DNA from 2 places in the Streptomyces sp. RGM 3693 genome. Region 1 is predicted to be linked to the other one. Evidence: predicted binding sites of a transcription regulator. Region 1 holds the regulator's gene; the other holds the start of a gene.
What was found. The regulator HrcA, encoded in region 1, represses chaperone genes, less so after heat shock. The targets are predictions, from matches to a motif close to TTNGCACTCNGNNNNNCNGAGTGCNAA.

Region 2: groES (co-chaperone GroES) is a predicted target of HrcA. The motif match lies at 3,283-3,309, and genes of this name have one in related genera.

The regions. Positions count from the first base shown of each region.
Region 1 covers NZ_JBMPPQ010000002.1:1,791,535-1,798,603, reverse strand. Annotated here, with positions in the region: gene ACO0M4_RS25345 (OsmC family protein) at 134-565, shown strand; gene ACO0M4_RS25340 (hypothetical protein) at 616-900, opposite strand; gene ACO0M4_RS25335 (DUF2510 domain-containing protein) at 873-1,184, opposite strand; gene ACO0M4_RS25330 (16S rRNA (uracil(1498)-N(3))-methyltransferase) at 1,250-1,993, opposite strand; gene ACO0M4_RS25325 (nitronate monooxygenase) at 1,990-3,090, opposite strand; gene dnaJ (molecular chaperone DnaJ) at 3,178-4,314, opposite strand; gene hrcA (heat-inducible transcriptional repressor HrcA) at 4,315-5,331, opposite strand; gene ACO0M4_RS25310 (MBL fold metallo-hydrolase) at 5,746-6,480, shown strand; gene ACO0M4_RS25305 (DUF3097 domain-containing protein) at 6,643-7,069, shown strand, end outside.
Region 2 covers NZ_JBMPPQ010000002.1:890,495-897,563, reverse strand. Annotated here, with positions in the region: gene ACO0M4_RS21415 (hydroxyacid dehydrogenase) at 1-938, shown strand, start outside; gene groL (chaperonin GroEL) at 1,071-2,693, opposite strand; gene groES (co-chaperone GroES) at 2,829-3,137, opposite strand; gene ACO0M4_RS21400 (FtsW/RodA/SpoVE family cell cycle protein) at 3,546-4,979, shown strand; gene ACO0M4_RS21395 (class I SAM-dependent methyltransferase) at 5,062-6,261, shown strand; gene ACO0M4_RS21390 (hypothetical protein) at 6,288-6,656, opposite strand; gene tsaD (tRNA (adenosine(37)-N6)-threonylcarbamoyltransferase complex transferase subunit TsaD) at 6,761-7,069, opposite strand, start outside.

The sequences.
Region 1 (7,069 bases):
CGGGGGCCGGTCCCCCGGGACCGCCCAGGGGCCGATCGGAGGCGGCCCGGTGCCGGTCACCCGGTTCGCGGCCCGGCAGACCCTAAGGTGATCTTCCAGACCGCATTGGCCCCACAAACGGGAGTTATGCACCATGGCAACCACACGCACCGCCGCCACCCACTGGGAAGGCAACCTCCTGGAGGGCAAGGGCACCGTCGCCCTGGAGTCCTCCAAGATCGGCAGCTACGACGTGAGCTGGGCCGCCCGCTCGGAGCAGCCCGGCGGCAAGACCAGCCCCGAGGAACTGATCGCGGCGGCCCACTCCTCCTGCTACTCGATGGCGTTCTCGCACGGCCTGGCCGGCAAGGGCTTCACCGTCGAGGCCGTGGACACCCGAGCCGACGTCACCTTCCAGCCGGGCGAGGGCATCACCGGCATCGTGCTGACCGTCAAGGCCCGGGTTCCCGGCCTGTCCGAGGCGGACTTCCAGGCCGCGGCCGAGGACGCCAAGAAGAACTGCCCAGTCAGCCAGGCGCTGGCGGGCGTCAAGAACATCGCGCTCCAGGCCGAACTGCTCGACTGACGTGCCAACGACGGCGTGCCGGTCGGTCCTTGGGGCCGGCCGGCACGCCGTTACGCGTCGCCGTCCGCGTCCGGCTTGAGCAGGGTGTCCATGGTGAGCGCGGCCGCCAGGGAGATGGAGCGCAGGGGCTCCGCCATCGGGCGCAGCACCTCGTAGTAGTAGTAATCGGCCCCGAAGGCGACACCCAGGACGCGGTCCAGCAGCGAACGGCCGATCCTGGCCACCTCGACACCGGTGTGGTCGGTGATGGTGAAGTTGAACGCGCTCCAGCTCGCCTGGATGTGGCCGACGGTGGCGCCGTTGGCGATCAGGTCGAAGCTGCCGAAGGTGACCACCCGGCCCTGGATGATCTCGCCGACCGGCGGTCCAGCACCGAGTAACTGGTGGTGGTGTCAACCCACTTGACGTCCTGGTTGACCGCGAGCACCTCGGCCGAAAGCAGCACCTCCGGGCCACCGCCGCCCATCGGCGGGTACTGCCGTTGCCCGGGGACCTGGGGGGCGTACTGCCGCGGCGCCTGGGTGTGCTCGGTCCAGCGGTACCCGTCCCACCAGCGCAACACCGGTGCGCCGGAGGGATCCTGATACCAGCCTTGGGGCACCGCAGGTTGCTGAGTCACGGCGCCGACTGCGTCCCGCACCGCCCCAACCCCCGCCCGGGAGGCGGGAGTTCGACGACGGGAACCTAGCTCCAGCGGCCGGTGCGGCCCAGCAACAGGGCGGTCGCCGCGGTCCCGGCCGTGGAGGTCCGCAGCACGCTCGCGCCCAGGCGGTACGGCTTGGCGCCCGCCTCCGCGAAGGCCGCCAGCTCCTCCGGCGAGACCCCGCCCTCGGGGCCGACGACCAGCACGATCGACCCCTCGGTAGGGAGATCGGCGGTGGCGAGCGGGGTGCTGCCCTCCTCGTGGAGGACGGCGGCGAAGTCGGCATCGGCGAGCAGCGCGGCGACCTGCTTGGTGGACAGCGGGTCGGCGACGCGCGGGAACGTCAGCCGGCGGGACTGCTTGCCCGCCTCCCGGGCCGTGGCGCGCCACTTGGCCAGCGACTTGGCGGCCCGCTCGCCCTTCCACTGGGTGACGCAACGCGCCGCGGACCACGGCACGATGGCGTCCACGCCGGTCTCCGTCATGGTCTCCACGGCCAGTTCCCCGCGGTCACCCTTGGGCAGCGCCTGCACGACGGTGAGGGTGGGCACCGGCGGTTCCTCGGTGCGCAGCCCGGTGACGGCGACGGTGAGCCGGTCCTTGCCCTCGACGGCGGCGACCGTGCCCTCGGCGCCGGTCCCGGCACCGTCCGTCAGTACGACCTCCTCACCGACCCGCAGCCGCCGCACCGACACCGCGTGCCGGCCCTCGGGACCGTCCAGGGTCAGCGTGCCTCCGGCCCGTACGCCGGCGAGCGAATCGACGAGGAAAACGGGCGCCGTCACACCGCACCGCCGATGCCGTAGTCCGGGCCGCCCAGGCCCAACGAGACGCGGGTGGCCTCCAGTTCGGCGGCGAGCACCTCCACCAGCTGCCCGGCGGGCATCTCCCGTGCCAGTCGGTGTCCCTGCCCCGCCCAGAGGTTCATCCCCTGCGCGTCGCCGGCCTTGGCGGCGGCCTTGCGGACCGGGGAGGTGAGGTAGTGCACGGCGGGGTAGGCGGCCGGCGCGTACGGGCCGTGCTCCCGCAGGAAACGATTCACCAGTCCGCGGGCCGGTCGGCCGGAGAACGCCCGGGTCAACTCGGTGTGCGTGAAGAGGGGGTTGGTCAGCGCCTGCTTGTGCAGCGGGTTGGCGCCGGACTCGGGGGTGATCAGGAAGGCGGTGCCCAGCTGCGCCATCGAGGCACCGGCGGCCAGCACCGCCGCGATCTGCGAGCCGCGCATCAGCCCGCCGGCGGCGATCACCGGGATCTGCACCGTCTCGCGGACCTGGGTGAGCAGCGCCAGCAGCCCCAGCCCCGAGCCGGTCCCGTCGGCGTGCGGATCGTCCCGGTGGGTGCCCTGGTGGCCGCCCGCCTCGACGCCCTGCACGCACACCGCGTCCGCCCCCGCCCACTGCGCGGCCTGCGCCTCGGCGGCGGTGGTGACCGTGACGACGGTGTACGTACCGACCTTGGCGAACGCGTCGAGGACCGGCCGCGTGGGGCAGCCGAAGGTGAAGGAGACGATCGGCACCGGGTCGTCGCGGAGGATCGCGAGCTTGGCCTCGTAGCCGTCGTCGGTGGAACCGTTGATGTCGCCGAGCTCGGTCTCGTACCAGGCGGTCTCGCCGGCGAGTTGCTCGCGGTAGACCTCGACGGCGGAGGTGTCGGCCAGGGAGGGCTGCGGCATGAAGAGGTTGACGCCGAAGGGGCGGCGGGTCAGCCCCCGCAGCTGTTTGATCTCCTGGTACATGCCGTCGGCGGTCTTGTAGCCGGCGGCCAGGAAGCCGAGTCCGCCGGCTTCGCAGACGGCGGCGGCCAGCTCGGGGCCGGAGCCACCGCCCGCCATCGGGGCCTGCACGATGGGGTGGCGGCAGAAATCGGTGAGCGCGGTGGGCATGCACACATCGTGTCACGCCTCACGCCGTACCCCGAACTGGGGCGGCGGTCACGGAGAGCTCCCCGGACCCCGCCCCGAACGGTGTGCCTACCGCCCGTTGAAGGCGTCCTTCAGGCGGGAGAACAGCCCCTGCTGACCCGGCTGAAACTGACCCTGCGGGCGCTCCTCGCCGCGCAGCTTGGCCAGCCGGCGCAGCAGTTCCTCCTGCTCGGGTTCGAGCTTGCTCGGAGTCTGCACCTCGACGTGGACGATCAGGTCGCCCCGGCCGTTGCCGCGCAGGTGGGTCACGCCACGACCGTGCAGCGGGATCGACTGGCCGGACTGGGTGCCGGGCCGGACGTCGATCTCCTCCACCCCGTCCAGCGTCTCCAGCGGGCATTTGGTGCCCAGGGCCGCCGCGGTCATCGGGATGGTGACCGTGCAGTGCAGATCGTCCCCGCGCCGCTGGAACACCGAGTGGGGCAGCTCGTGGATCTCGACGTAGAGGTCGCCGGCGGGACCGCCACCGGGGCCCACCTCGCCCTCGCCGGCCAGCTGGATCCGGGTGCCGTTGTCGACACCGGCCGGGATCTTGACCGTGAGGGTGCGGCGGGAGCGGACCCGCCCGTCGCCCGCGCACTCGGGGCACGGCGTCGGGACGACGGTGCCGAAGCCCTGGCACTGGGGGCACGGCCGGGAGGTCATGACCTGGCCCAGGAAGGACCGGGTGACCTGCGAGACCTCACCGCGACCACGGCACATGTCACAGGTCTGCGCGGAGGTGCCCGGCGCCGCGCCCTCACCGCTACAGGTGGTGCAGACGACGGCGGTGTCGACCTGTATGTCCTTGGTCGTGCCGAACGCGGCCTCGCTCAACTCGATGTCGAGGCGGATCATCGCGTCCTGGCCGCGGCGGGTCCGCGAGCGCGGGCCACGCTGCGAGGCCGTGCCGAAGAACGCGTCCATGATGTCGGAGAAGTTCCCGAAGCCCGCGCCGAAGCCGCCCGCGCCGCCGGCTCCGCCGGTCTGCGAGAGGGGGTCGCCGCCGAGGTCGTAGACCTGCTTCTTCTGCGGATCCGACAGGACCTCGTAGGCGGCGTTGATCTCCTTGAACCGCTCTTGGGTCTTGGGGTCCGGGTTCACATCCGGGTGCAGCTCGCGTGCCAGCCGCCGGAACGCCTTCTTGATCTGGTCCTGCGAGGCGTCCCGACCGACACCGAGGACCGAGTAGTAATCCGTGGCCACTTACGACTCCGCGAGGATCTGTCCGACGTAACGTGCCACTGCGCGTACCGCTCCCATCGTTCCGGGGTAGTCCATGCGGGTCGGTCCGACCACGCCCAATTTCGCGACGGCCTCGTCGCCAGAACCGTATCCGACGGTGACGACCGAGGTGGACGTCAGGCCCTCGTGAGCATTCTCATGCCCGATACGTACGGTCATGCTCGAGTCCTTGGCCTCCCCGAGCAGCTTGAGCATCACCACATGCTCCTCGAGGGCCTCCAGCACCGGCCGGATGGTCAGGGGGAAATCATGCCCGAAGCGCGTCAGATTGGCGGTGCCGCCGATCATCAGCCGCTCTTCGGTTTCCTCCACCAAAGTCTCCAGCAGTACCGACAGTACTGTCGAGACGGTGGCCCGGTCGTCCTGTTCGAAGGATTCCGGCAGATCCTGCACCAGCTGCGGGACGTCCGCGAAACGGCGGCCGACGATCCGGCTGTTGAGCCGGGCCCGCAGGTCCGCCAGGGACGTCTCGCCGAACGGCGTCTGGCAGTCGATGAGTCGCTGCTCGACGCGTCCGGTGTCGGTGATCAGCACCAGCATCAGCCGGGCCGGGGCCAGTGCCAGCAGTTCGGCGTGACGGACCGTGGACCGGGTCAGGGACGGGTACTGCACCACCGCCACCTGCCGGGTCAGCTGCGCCAGCAGGCGCACCGTGCGCCCCACCACGTCGTCCAGGTCGACGGCGCCGTCCAGGAAATTCTGGATCGCTCGCCGCTCGGGGACGGACAGCGGCTTGACGCCGGCCAGCTTGTCGACGAAGAGGCGGTAGCCCTTGTCGGTCGGGATCCGCCCGGCGCTGGTGTGCGGCTGGGCGATGAAGCCCTCGTCTTCCAGAGCCGCCATGTCATTGCGGACAGTGGCCGGGGAGACCCCCAGCTGGTGGCGCTCGGTGAGCGCCTTGGAGCCGACCGGCTCCTCCGTCCCGACATAGTCCTGGACGATGGCGCGCAGCACTTCCAGTCTGCGTTCGCTGAGCATTCCGCCACCTCCAGTCGGCCGTCCCGCCGTGTCGTCACTTCTCCTGGCACTCACATGGGCCGAGTGCCAAACCCGGAGCCAGTGTACGGCCGGGTAGCGCGGATGCGGCAAGGGCCGGCGCACTGAGGACTTACCCACCGCCGTGGAATCCGACCCCCGGGCCGCCCCTGAGAGCACCCTGATCCCGCCCCGAGGAAACCCCGATCCCGCCCCGCCACGGCCCCTGGTCCGCACCCGGGGCGGCACCCCCACGGGGCCGCCGCCCGGCCGTATCCGCCGGGTGCGAGGGCGGGGTGACGGGCAACGTTATCGCGGGGCGCCGGTCCCTGCCGCTGCCCTCGCACCGTCCGCCCGGTGTGCGGTCGCGCGGGGGAAGGCAGGCGGGAGAGTGCCGGCAGGGGCTAGCGTCTCGGTATGCGCATCACGTGGGAAGAGGCGGGCTGGGAGCGGCTGGGGGACGGTGTCACCCGGCGTCGGATGCCCGGCTGGGACGAGACGATCGGCGTGATCGCCGGCTCGGAGGGCGTACTGATCGTCGACACCGGCGCGACCATCGGCGCCGGGGCGGAACTGCGCCGCACCATCCGCGCCGTACTGGGCCGCGATGTGACGTATGTCGCGCTCACCCACCCGCACTTCGATCACGTCCTGGGCACCGCGGCCTTCGCGGGGGTGCAGGTGTTCGGCGCGACCGGGTTGGACGAGCTGCTGCGGCACAACAAGGACGCGCTGCGGGACAGCGCGGTGCGGCACGGTGTGGACCCGGACGCCGCGGCGGAGGCCGCGGACCTGCTGGTCGTCCCGCACCACCACGTGCACGGGCAGCTGACCGTCGGCCTCGGCGACCGGGAGGTGTTGCTGGCCAACGTCGGCCCCGGGCACACCGCCCACGACCTGGCCGTCCTGGTGCCCGGCCGGGCCGGCGAACGGGAGATCGTCTTCTGCGGCGACCTGGTCGAGGAGTCCGGTGAGCCCCAGGCGGGCCGCGACGCGCTGCCCGGGCAGTGGCCGGCCGCGTTGGACCGGCTGCTGGCGCTGGGCGGCGAGGACGCGGTGTACGTGCCGGGCCACGGCGCGGTGGTCGACGCCCGCTTCGTCCGCGCCCAGCGCGATGCCCTGGCAGCCCGTTTCGGCACCGACTCCCCCTGAGGCGACGCCCGTTGGCCCGGCTACCGGGCCGCCTAGCCCTCGGGCGGCCCGGCAGCCCGGCCCCTTGGCTCCCGGGCCCGTCGCCCGGCAGCCCCGCAAACCCGTTGACCTCACCGCCCCGCCGACCCGCCGCCCCGCCGACCTGTAGGGAAGCAGACCCGCATGCACAGCAGGCACTACAGCCCCGACCTCACTCCCCCCTGGAAGAAGCCGAAGCCGGCGCCGGAGGTGCCGGCCGACCCCGGACTGGTCGTCGAGGAGGTGGTGACGGGCTACTGCGGCGCGGTCCTGCGGTGCGAGAAGACCGCCGAGGGCCCGACGGTCACCTTGGAGGACCGCTTCGGCAAGCAGCGGGTGTTCCCGATGGTGCCGCGCGGCTTCCTCCTGGAGGGCCGGACCGTGACCCTGGTCCGGCCGCAGGGCCGGCCGGCGCCGAACGGCCCGGCGCGCACCGCGTCCGGTTCGCTCGCGGTGCCCGGGGCGCGCGCCCGGGTCGCCCGCGCCGGCCGCATCTATGTGGAGGGGCGGCACGACGCGGAGTTGGTAGAGCGCGTCTGGGGTGACGACCTACGGATCGAGGGGGTCGTCG
Region 2 (7,069 bases), 900 kb from region 1:
GGTTGGCACGTCTGGCCCATACGGACAGTCGGCTCGTCGCGCACGAGTTGGCCGCGCCGGGGCCCGAGATAGCGGCGGCCCTGGGCGCGGCGGAGGTGTTGCTGACCTGCTGGGGTGCGCCGCCGCTCACCGCGGAGGTGCTCGCCGCGGCGCCCCGGCTGCGAGCCGTCGTGCATGCCGCCGGTTCCGTCAAGCAGCACGTCACCGACGCCTGCTGGGACCGGGGCATCGTCGTCAGCTCGGCCGCCGCGGCCAACGCGCTGCCGGTCGCCGAGTACACCCTGGCCGCCATCCTGTTCGCCAACAAGCGCGTGCTGCCCGCCGCGCACCGCTACCGCACCCTGCGCGCCCCCCACGACTGGCTGCGCGAGTTGGACGGCGCCGGCAACCACGGCCGCACCGTGGGCATCGTCGGCGCCTCCCGCATCGGCCGTCGCGTCATCGAACTGCTGCGCCCGTTCGCCCTACGGGTGCTGCTGTACGACCCGTTCGTGGACGAGGAGGAGGCGGGGCGGCTGGGGGTGCGGAAGGTTCCGTTGGCGGAGCTGTGCACGGGGAGCGAGGTCGTGAGCGTGCACGCCCCGGAGGTGCCCGCCACCCGGCACCTGATCGGCGCCCGCGAGCTGGCCCTGATGCCGGACGGGGCGACGCTGGTCAACACCTCCCGCGGCTCCCTGGTCGACGAGGCGGCGCTGGTCGCCGAGTTGTGCAGCGGGCGGCTCGGTGCGGTGCTGGACGTCACCGAGCCCGAACTCCCGCCCGCGGACTCCCCGTTGTACGAGCTGCCCAACGTGCTGCTCACCCCGCACCTCGCCGGCTCCCTGGGCACGGAGCTGCACCGGATGGCCGACCATGCCCTCGACGAGCTGGAGCGGTACGCGCAGGGGCTGCCGTTCGCGGAGCCGGTGCGGCGGGAGGGGCTGGGGCACTCGGCCTGACGGCGGGCCGGAAAGCCTGACGGCGGGCCGGAAACGGGGCCCGGGTACGGGCGAGGCCCGGTCCCGCAGTGGAGCGGGACCGGGCCTCGACGGGTGCCGGCGGATACCCGGCCGGCGGGTGCGCGCGGAGCGTCAGTGCGCGTGGCCGTGGCCGTGACCGGCGGCGGGCTCTTCCTCTTCCTTCTTCTCGACGACCAGGGTCTCGGTCGTCAGGAGGAGGGAGGCGATGGAGGCGGCGTTCTCCAGGGCGGAGCGGGTGACCTTGACCGGGTCGATGACGCCGGCCTTGACCAGGTCGCCGTACTCGCCGGTGGCGGCGTTGAAGCCGTTGCCCTTGTCGAGCTCGGCCACCTTGGAGGTGATCACGTAGCCCTCCAGACCGGCGTTCTCGGCGATCCAGCGCAGCGGCTCGACGGCGGCGCGGCGGACCACGGCGACACCGGTGGCCTCGTCGCCGTCCTTGCCGAGGTTGCCCTCCAGGACCTTCACGGCGTGGACGAGCGCGGAGCCACCACCGGAGACGATGCCCTCCTCGACCGCGGCGCGGGTCGCGGAGATGGCGTCCTCCAGACGGTGCTTCTTCTCCTTGAGCTCGACCTCGGTGGCCGCGCCGACGCGGATCACGCAGACACCGCCGGCGAGCTTGGCGAGACGCTCCTGGAGCTTCTCGCGGTCCCAGTCGGAGTCGGTGCTCTCGATCTCGGCCTTGATCTGGGCGACGCGGCCGGCGACGTCCGCGGAGTTGCCACCGCCGTCGACGAGGGTGGTGTCGTCCTTGGTGATGGTCACGCGGCGGGCGGTGCCCAGCACGTCCAGACCGACCTGGTCGAGCTTGAGGCCGACCTCTTCGGCGACGACGGTGCCACCGGTGAGGGTGGCCATGTCGCCGAGCATCGCCTTGCGGCGGTCACCGAAGCCGGGGGCCTTGACGGCCACCGCGTTGAAGGTGCCGCGGATCTTGTTGACGACGAGGGTCGACAGGGCCTCGCCCTCGACGTCCTCGGCGATGATCAGCAGCGGCTTGGAGGCACCACCCTGGATGATCTTCTCCAGCAGCGGCAGCAGGTCCTGGATGGAGGAGATCTTGCCCTGGTGGATCAGGATGTACGGGTCGTCGAGGACGGCCTCCATACGCTCCTGGTCGGTGACCATGTACGGCGACAGGTAGCCCTTGTCGAAGGCCATGCCCTCGGTGAAGTCCAGCTCCAGACCGAAGGTGTTGGACTCCTCGACGGTGATCACACCGTCCTTGCCGACCTTGTCCATCGCCTCGGCGATCAGCTCGCCGACCTGCGGGTCCTGGGCGGACAGCGCGGCCACGGCGGCGATGTCGGACTTGTCGTCGATCGGGCGGGCGGTCGCCAGCAGTTCGTCGGAGACGGCCTTGACCGCGGCGTCGATGCCCTTCTTCAGGGCGGCCGGGGAAGCACCCGCGGCGACGTTGCGCAGACCCTCGCGGACCAGGGCCTGGGCCAGCACGGTAGCGGTGGTGGTGCCGTCACCCGCGATGTCGTTGGTCTTGGTCGCCACCTCCTTGACGAGCTGGGCGCCCAGGTTCTCGAACGGGTCCTCGACCTCGACCTCGCGGGCGATGGTGACACCGTCGTTGGTGATGGTGGGGGCGCCGAACTTCTTGTCGATGACGACGTTGCGGCCCTTGGGGCCGATCGTCACCTTGACCGTGTCGGCAAGCTTGTTGACGCCGCGCTCAAGGGCGCGACGGGCGTCCTCGTCGAACTTCAGGATCTTCGCCATGGGTGCTTCAAGTCCTCTCGTCGCGATCGTCGGCCTCGCCGCCGTGACCGCTCTCGCTCAAACGAACTGCGCCCCTGCCCCGGGTCGATGAGAACGCGGGAACCAGGGGCGCAGATCAGGGCAAATCCGGGTGAATTACTTCTCGATGATCGCGAGCACGTCGCGAGCCGAGAGGACGAGGTACTCGTCGCCGTTGTACTTCACCTCGGTGCCGCCGTACTTGCTGTAGAGCACGACGTCGCCGGTCTTGACGTCGAGCGGCAGGCGCTCGCCGTTCTCGAAGCGACCCGGACCCACGGCCAGGACGACGCCCTCCTGGGGCTTCTCCTTCGCGGTGTCCGGGATGACCAGGCCCGAGGCCGTGGTCTGCTCGGCGTCGAGCGGCTGGACCACGATGCGGTCCTCAAGCGGCTTGATGGCAACCTTGGAGCTGGCGGTCGTCACGATCCGACCTCCCCCTTCGGAGATCTCACGGGGTTAACTGTCTGAGGTGGCGACCAGGTCGATCCGTCGTCGCGGGTGCCGGACCTGCCCGTCGCTGTGTTGGCACTCCCATAGGGAGAGTGCCAACGCTGAGACTATGACGCAGTTAGCACTCGGTCAAGCGGAGTGCCAGCGCGCCGGAGACGCGTACCGTGTCTGCTGCCCGCGGCCGGCGTGGAGTCGGACACACCTTTCCGCCCGGCTGCAACCCGGTCCCTACGCTGCCCCGTCTTTCCCCCGGGACCGCTGAGTCCGGGCGACGACCCGGCCGCCCCGCGGCCCAGACCCATCGATGGCGGAGGAACCGTGCGTGGACTGACCAGCGCTCCCCGGGATTCCGGGGGGCCGGAGAGCGACGCCGAACGCACCATGACGTTCGCCGCGCTGGCCCAGGCCCCGAACCGTCGGCGCACCGAAGCCTGGCTGCTCGGCTTCGTCGTGTTCATTACCGTCTTCGGCTACGCCTACACCGAGCTGTCCATGAAGGGGCAGCTCCCCGGCGGGCTGGCCGGCTTCGCGGTGAGCGTCTTCTTCATCGCGCTGGTGCCGCACCTGGTCGTCCGCCGGTTCGCACCGCGCGCCGATCCGCTGATCCTGCCGGTGGCGACCCTGCTGACCGGGATCGGGTTGGTGCTGCTGCACCGGCTGGACATCACCTACGCGGAGAAACCCCGGCTGCACATCGCCCAGGCGGCGACCGGGCAGTTGGTGTGGACCGTCATCGGGGTGGCGGTCTGCATCGTCATCCTGATGGTGCTGCGCGACCACCGGCTGCTCCAGCGCTACATCTATCTGACGATGACGGTCGCGCTGGTGATGCTGATGGCGCCGGCGTTCTTCGGCGCGGACAAGTTCGGCGCCAAGCGCTGGATCATGCTCGGACCGCTGTCGCTCCAGCCCGGCGAGTTCGTGAAGATCATGATCGTGGTGTTCTTCGCGGGGTACCTCACCCACAACCGCGATGCGCTGGCGCTGTCCGGGCGCCGGGTGATGGGCATGCAGCTGCCGCCGGGGCGGCAGCTCGGGCCGATCTTCACGATCTGGGTGATCAGCCTGCTGGTGCTGGTCTTCGAGCGCGACCTGGGTACCTCGCTGATCTTCTTCGGCGTCTTCGTGATCATGCTGTACATGGCCACCGAGCGGACCAGCTGGGTGATCTGCGGCCTGGCCATGGCGGTGGTCGGCGCCGGCGTCGTCGGCTCCACCGAACCGCACGTCAAGGGCCGTGTGATGGCCTGGCTGCACCCGATGGACATCTTCCTGCCGCCGAACCAACGACCGCCGGGCCTGATCTCCGACCAGGCGGCACAGGCGCTGTTCAGCTTCGGCAGCGGCGGGATAGGCGGCTCCGGCCTGGGCCAGGGCCACCCCGAGCTGATCGGCTTCGCCGGCAACAGCGACTTCATCCTCACCACCGTCGGTGAGGAAATGGGGCTGGCCGGGGTGATGGCCGTCCTGCTGCTGTACGCACTGCTGGCCCAGCGCGGGCTGCGGGTGGGTCTCACCGCCCGCGACCCGTTCGGCAAGCTGCTGGCGGTCGGGCTTTCCGGGGCGCTGCTGCTCCAGGTCTTCGTCGTCACCGGCGGCGTCACCGGCCTGATCCCGCTGACCGGCAAGGCGCTGCCGTTCCTCGCCGCGGGCGGCTCGTCCATGGTCGCGAACTGGGTGATGGTGGCGGCGCTGCTACGCGTCAGCGACAGCGCCCAGCGGCGACGGGAGCCGGTCCGGCCGGCCCCCGAGCGGCCGGACGCCGATGCCACCCAGCGGGTGCCGCGGATCTCCGGGCCCACGCCCGAGGTCTGACCGACGGCGGCGGCTGGCCCCGGCGACCCGGGCCGGCCCAGGGGCGGGACCGTCCGCGGAACCACCCCAGGGCTGGCCCACAATGGTGCGGGTGACCGACCTCGACACCTTCTCCGCACTGCTCGCCCCCGAGGGACAGCGACTGCTGGCCCTCCTACGGGACTACGACCCGGCGGACGAACTCGCGGCCGCCACCCGGCTGCGCCGCGACCACCCCGCGCCACTGGTCTCCGCCGCCCTCGGGCAGGCCCGGCTGCGGCAGCGGGCGGCCGCGAAGTTCGGCCCGGACGCGGCGCGGATGTACTTCACCCCGCACGGCGTCGAACAGTCCACCCGCGCCCCGGTGGCCGCCCACCGCGCCGCCCGGCTCGCCGCGCTCGGCGTGCGGACCCTGGCCGACCTGTGTTGCGGGATCGGCGGCGACGCACTCGCGCTAGCCCGGGCCGGGATCCGGGTACTGGCCGTGGACCGCGATCCGCTGACCTGTGCGGCGGCCCGGGCGAACGCCGAGGCGCTGGGGCTGGCGGACCGGATCGAGGTCCGGTGCGCGGACGTCACAGAGGTCGACACCACCGGATATGACGCGGTGTTCGTGGACCCGGCGCGGCGCAGCAAAGTCCGCGGCGGCCGGATCTTCGACCCCGAGGCGTACTCGCCGCCACTGTCCTGGGCGATCGAGGCTGCCCGGACGGCGCCGCACGCGGCCTTGAAGATCGCGCCGGGGGTGCCGCACGAGGCGCTGCCCGAGGACGTCGAGACGGAGTGGATCTCCGACGCCGGGGACGTGAAGGAGGCCGTCCTGTGGTTCGGCACCGGCCGGGGCGGCACCCGCCGGGCCACCCTGCTGCCCTCCGGGGACTCCCTGATCGGCGCCGGCCTCCCTAACCCCGAGCCGGGCCCGGTCGGCGGCTGGCTCTACGAACCGGACGGTGCGGTGATCCGCGCCCACCTGGTCGCGGACGTCGCCGAGCAGGTCGGCGGGCGGCTGATCGATCCGACGATCGCGTACGTGACGGCGGATCAGCTGGTGCCGACGCCGTATGCGACCGCGTATGCGATCACCGACGTGCTGCCGTTCAACGTCAAGAAGCTGAAGGCGCTGCTGCGGGAGCGCGGGGTGGGCATCGCGGTGATCAAGAAGCGGGGGTCCGCGGTGGAGCCCGAGGAACTGCGCAAGAAGCTCAAGCTCGGCGGCGGGCAGCGGTCCTGCACGATCTTCCTCACCCGGGTCGCGGGGGCGCCCACCATGCTGCTGGGGCACCCCGCGGGGCAGGACGCCTGACGGCAGCTCAGGCCAGGTCGGTCAGATCAGGCCAGGTCGGTCAGGTCCTCGGCGTAGACCCGGGAGAGCGGCTCCGGGCCCACGTACTGCTGGCAGCTGCACTGCCGGGCCTCGTACCGGACGGGCTCGTGGGCCGCGTCCCAGGCAACCGCGGTCCGCACCGTCTCGTGGCACTTGCCCTGCTTGTCATGCTTGGCCAGGTGGTGCTCGCAGCCGCACACCGGGACGGGCGGCCGGTCCGCGGCCTCCAGAGCCAGGCGCTCCTCGCGATGCGCCTCGATCAGGGCCAGCTTGCGCTTGTGCCGCGTCTTCAGCGCCTTACGGGCCGCGCCGCGCACCGCGGATGCGGCGTAGAGGGCCGGCCCGGTCAGGAAGAAGAGATACCACCAGTCCACCGCGCCGTCCCCCGTCGTCCCCCGGTATGCGAACGGGGCGGTTCCCTCGCGCCCCGGCCCTCAGGATAGGACGTCGCACCGAAAGCCCGTACGGGCCCGGGCGCCTACGAGTACAGGTTGTCCTTGCTCAGCTCGTGGAAGTGGTCGTGGTCGGGCGCGTGACCGTGGCCGTGGCCGTGGCCGTGACTGTGGTCGCCGCCGTGGTCATCGCCGTGGGAGTGGGCGTGCGGGTCCGGGACGTGGGTCTCGGTGACCGGCAGCGAGGAGTCCGCGGAGAGGTCCCAGGCGGACGCCGGGCGGTTGCGGGCCACCATCTCGGCGCCCAGGGCCGCGACCATCGCCCCGTTGTCGGTGCACAGCTTGGGTCGCGGTACCCGCAGGCGGATGCCGGCGTCCTCGCAGCGCCGCTGGGC